DNA from 2 places in the Blautia sp. SF-50 genome. Region 2 is predicted to be linked to the other one. Evidence: riboswitches for the same ligand, from Rfam matches in the RefSeq annotation. Region 2 holds a riboswitch; the other holds the start of a gene.
What was found. Region 2 has a riboswitch for cobalamin ahead of BLP57_RS06195 (cysteine-rich small domain-containing protein). Riboswitches for the same ligand answer to the same signal wherever they lie in the genome.
Positions count from the first base shown of each region.

Region 1 (2,206 bases), on a different contig from region 2:
TCCTTCAGTGACAGATCCGCATTTCCAAAAGTGATGGCTGCAAGTATGGAAAAAATAAGGAATCCTGCAAGTCCGATGAGAACTGCCACATACATGGATGTTCTGAGCACCTTATCTTTTTTTCTCTGTGAAGTTGTTTCTTTCACTGCATTTTCTCCGATCAGTCAAGATTTACGTCCGGATATAATCCCTTTGCAAAAGTTTCGATTCCGTCCTGGGTACGTGTTGCACTTGCATACATCTCACTGAGCATGATCGGGTAAACACGTCCGTTCTTTACTGCGTCAAGGCTCTTCAGGGACTCATCATCCTGGATCACTGCAAGCTGGCTGTTCTTAACAGTTTCCGGATCATCTCCTGCATATGGCATGTAAACCACAAAGATCACGTCAGGGTTGGCTGCGATGATATCCTCTTTTCCAACGGTGGAAGCATCCGGGTTTGCAAGAGTTGCGCCTAACTGTGTTACCATATCTCCGCCAAGGCTCTTTACGCCATAGTTTGTGATGTCATCTCCAAGAGGCTCCAATACCATTACGCTTGGTTTGTCTTTTACATCTGCAGTTGCAGTAAGAGTTTTGTCGATCACTGCTTTTGCATCATCAACGATAGCCTGTGCTTTGTCCTGTACATCGAAGATCTTTCCGATATTTAAGATATCTGTGAATTCATTTTCCAGTGTTCTGTCGCCGTCCGGACGAGTATTGGTGTTGTAGTAGGTGTTGCAGCCTTTGTCGATCCAGTCTGTTACATTTCCCAGATTCTTATCAGAGAAAAGAGAGCTCCAGGATAAGATCATGTCCGGCTCCAGCATTGTTACAGTTTCAAGGGATGGGGTAAATTCGTCAAGATAATTTGTTTTTGAGAATGCTTCTTTGAGATCTTCCGGAACTTCATTATCAAGACCTGCGGTAGCTACCAGGTGGTCTTCCAGACCAAGTGCGAGCATAGTCTCAATGCTTCCCTGATATACAGCAAGGACTTTTTCCGGTGCTTTTTCATAAGTGGTTTCGATTTCGTTTCCATCGTAATCATAGGTTGTGATGGTCAGAGGATATTCTGTCTTGGTTGCCTCTGCGGAAGAATCTTCGGTGTCTGCAGACTCTGTACTGTCTTCTGCTGCCGGCTGGTTGTCTTCCTTGATGGTCTCGGAGTCTGCTCTCTCTGCGGCATAAACAGCCGGAGCTGCTGATACGGTCATTGCCGCTGCCATTACCATTGCCATGATTCTTGTGGATACATACTTGTTTTTCATTTCATTTCCTCTCTTTTCGCCTGTTTTATCTCCTGTTTCCTATGGGTAATCGAAAAGATGGGACTTCATAAAATCTGCACGGAACACTTTGTACGGAAGCTCCCACTTACATACTGTCAAGCAGGTTTCCTGACTTACAGACTCAGAAAAAACTCCGCAAAATAAAAACTGATACACCATTCATCTTTTAGCCGATCATGAATGATGTATCAGAATTTTCTCCAGAATCTCTCTGACATCGGGATTTCGCCTTCTCACATGAGTTTCTGCAATGGCATGTGAAATCCCTTCTTCTGTATACAGTGGCCGCAACCGCTCAGGCTTTTTACCCGATTCCCTCTCACAGTATCCGGCAGCATATGTGCCGGTGATACTGTTCACTTCACAGCAATTCAATTACGCTGATACTGATTCTAACATACTGATTTTCCAATTACAACCTTGAGGCCGGATTTTTACAGTTTTTTGCAGAAATAGTCTGCCCGGAGAAATCCCTCTCAGATCTTTTTCAGCTTGGCAAAACCGGCGAACATTTTTTTCACGCCGACTTTGTCAAAGTCTACCGTCACTTCGTAGTCTCTGCCGCCGTCTGCGATATTTTTTACGATACCGACTCCGAATTTCACATGACGGACCGTGTCTCCCTCACCATAGTCCAGGCTGTCCGCCTTCTTCACTGTGAAATCTTTTTTCTGCAGGGTGCTCTTTGCCTGGAAATTCATTTTCATCTGGGCATAGGCGTTTTTCGGAGATACGATATCATCTACTCTGGGCTTTTTCTCCTGAATGGTATGTCCAAGATCTACCAGCTCCCGTGGAACCTCCCTTACAAAACGTGACACACGGTTATACTGAGTCTCCCCACGGATCATCCGCTGTTTTGCACAGGTTAAAGTCAGTTCCTTCATGGCACGGGTGATCCCCACATAACAGAGCCTTCGCTCCTCCTCG
Region 1 covers NZ_FMUW01000012.1:64,228-66,433, reverse strand. Annotated here, with positions in the region: gene BLP57_RS09365 (FecCD family ABC transporter permease) at 1-146, opposite strand, end outside; gene BLP57_RS09360 (ABC transporter substrate-binding protein) at 161-1,255, opposite strand; cobalamin riboswitch at 1,362-1,651, opposite strand; gene pcrA (DNA helicase PcrA) at 1,753-2,206, opposite strand, start outside.
Region 1: another riboswitch for cobalamin. It lies ahead of BLP57_RS09360 (ABC transporter substrate-binding protein); the one in region 2 lies ahead of BLP57_RS06195 (cysteine-rich small domain-containing protein).

Region 2 (2,206 bases):
ATGCAAACCTTCTTGCAGAGCAGACTGCAGAGCTTCAGAGATTAGAGGCTGAGCGTATTGCAGCAGAGGAAGAGGCAAGACGTCAGGCCGAGGCTGAAGCAGCAGCGAGAGCACAGGCTGAGGCAGAAGAGGAAGCAAGACGTCAGGCAGAGCAGGAAGCACAGCAGGATGAGGCGGACGAGAGCGAAGACGTACAGCACGATGAGGACGGCGACGTGATCGAGAATGCAGATGAGGATACTGCAGAAGATGACACCGAGGCTGTGGATGAAGATGCAGACAATGGTGAGAATGATGATGCGTCCGAGGATACTGAGAATACAGAGGATAATGCAGACGCAGATTACGATAACAGCACAGACGCATCTGAAGAAAGTGCAGAGGACACATCTAATGCAGAGGATACATCTTCAGACAGTGACAGTTCTTCTTACAGTAGCGGTTCCGGATCTTCTGTTGTGAATTATGCTACACAGTTTGTGGGGAATCCTTATGTATGGGGCGGAACAAGCCTTACCAATGGTGCAGACTGCTCCGGATTTGTACAGAGTGTCTATGCGAACTTCGGAGTCAGCCTTCCGAGAACCTCCTATGAGCAGCAGAATGCAGGTACAGAAGTATCCTACGCAGATGCACAGCCGGGAGATCTGATCTGCTATGGCGGACACGTGGCTATTTACATGGGTAATGGCCAGATCGTTCATGCATCGAACTCTCAGGACGGGATCAAGATCAGCAATGATGCTACATACAGAACAATTGTATCTGTAAGACGTCTTGTATAATAAAAACGTACAACAGAAAATAAAAATACAGCAGCCCGACAGCAGTTTGTCGGGCTGTTTTTAACGTCGGAAAAAATACTGAAAAACCTATGGAACGGAGTGAACAGCAACAAAATATGCTCAAAAATGTATAAATATTGAAAACAGTATTGACATATAATTAACAGGATGTTATTATAATGTCAGTATAATTCCATATTGAACATAGCAAGTGCTGAGGATAGCTGACAGTTATATATTGATTATCAGAAGTCCACAGAAAAGGGAATCAGGTGTGAAACCTGAGCGATCCGGTCACTGTAACGGAGGAGCGAATCTCATAGTCCATTGTACGTATGTATGAGAAGGAGAGAGGAGCCATGATCCCGGAGCCAGGAAACCTGCTTGTTATGGCGAGGTTAAACTTCCGTGTAAAGTGTAACAACCATTTCAGGGACTCCGCACCCCTGGGACGTTGTCTACTTTTTTACGAGAGTAGGCATTTTTTTATGGAATGCGCCTGTTCATATGAATTATACATGATTAAATGGCAGGCGATACTACTCCGGATACATTCGTTCCCTCCGCGCACTCATGAACGGATTATATTTCTACCCCGGGGTGGCATCGCTACCTCTTTTTATAGGAAAAAATTATGTGTGGTTATGTCAGGAGAGGAGAAAAGAGCCATGGAGAAACCATACTGGGAAGGCAAAGAATACTCTTACTTCAGCCACAAAAACTGTGAGTATTTTCCGTGCCATAAAGGAGCAGATCCGGAGAACTTCAATTGTCTGTTCTGCTATTGCCCTTTATATGCACTGGGAGATAAATGTGGTGGTAATTTCCGCTTTACGGAAAGCGGGATCAAAGACTGCACCGAATGCAAGCTTCCTCATAGAAGAGAAAATTTTGGATATGTTACAGGTAAATATAGCGAGCTTGCGGAAATTGTACGGAAGCAGCGGGAAAAATAAAAAACAGGCCAGTTCAGATACAGGAAAATGTATATTCCTGTGTTTGAACTGGCCTGTTTTGTTTGGGGTGGACAATATCTGTTATCTGTCGGAAAAGATACAGAAGATCATTCTCTGGTTTGGAGAAAAACCTTAAGTCTGGGAATCTGGTTGTTGAGGATCAGCTGTTCCGGAAACATGGCCTGATGAACAAACTCAGCAGCACAGGTAAAATCTCCGATATGCTCCGGGCCATGGCTGTCACTGGAAAGAAGCAGCGGCAGATCATATTTGCGGCAGCATCGAAGGATCTCGAAACAGTTTTCTCTTGTGTCGCCACGATAGCCATAAGGTGCAAGAGAAGCTTCGTTGATCTCAAAGATCGTGCCGGTTTCCCTGGCAGCCCTTGCAAGCGCATCATAATTAACCGGGTAATGAGTGTTATCACTATGTCCGAGGATCTTTACACAGGGGTTTTTCATTACA
Region 2 covers NZ_FMUW01000007.1:53,261-55,466, reverse strand. Annotated here, with positions in the region: gene BLP57_RS06200 (C40 family peptidase) at 1-785, shown strand, start outside; cobalamin riboswitch at 1,018-1,187, shown strand; gene BLP57_RS06195 (cysteine-rich small domain-containing protein) at 1,454-1,741, shown strand; gene BLP57_RS06190 (phosphatase) at 1,849-2,206, opposite strand, start outside.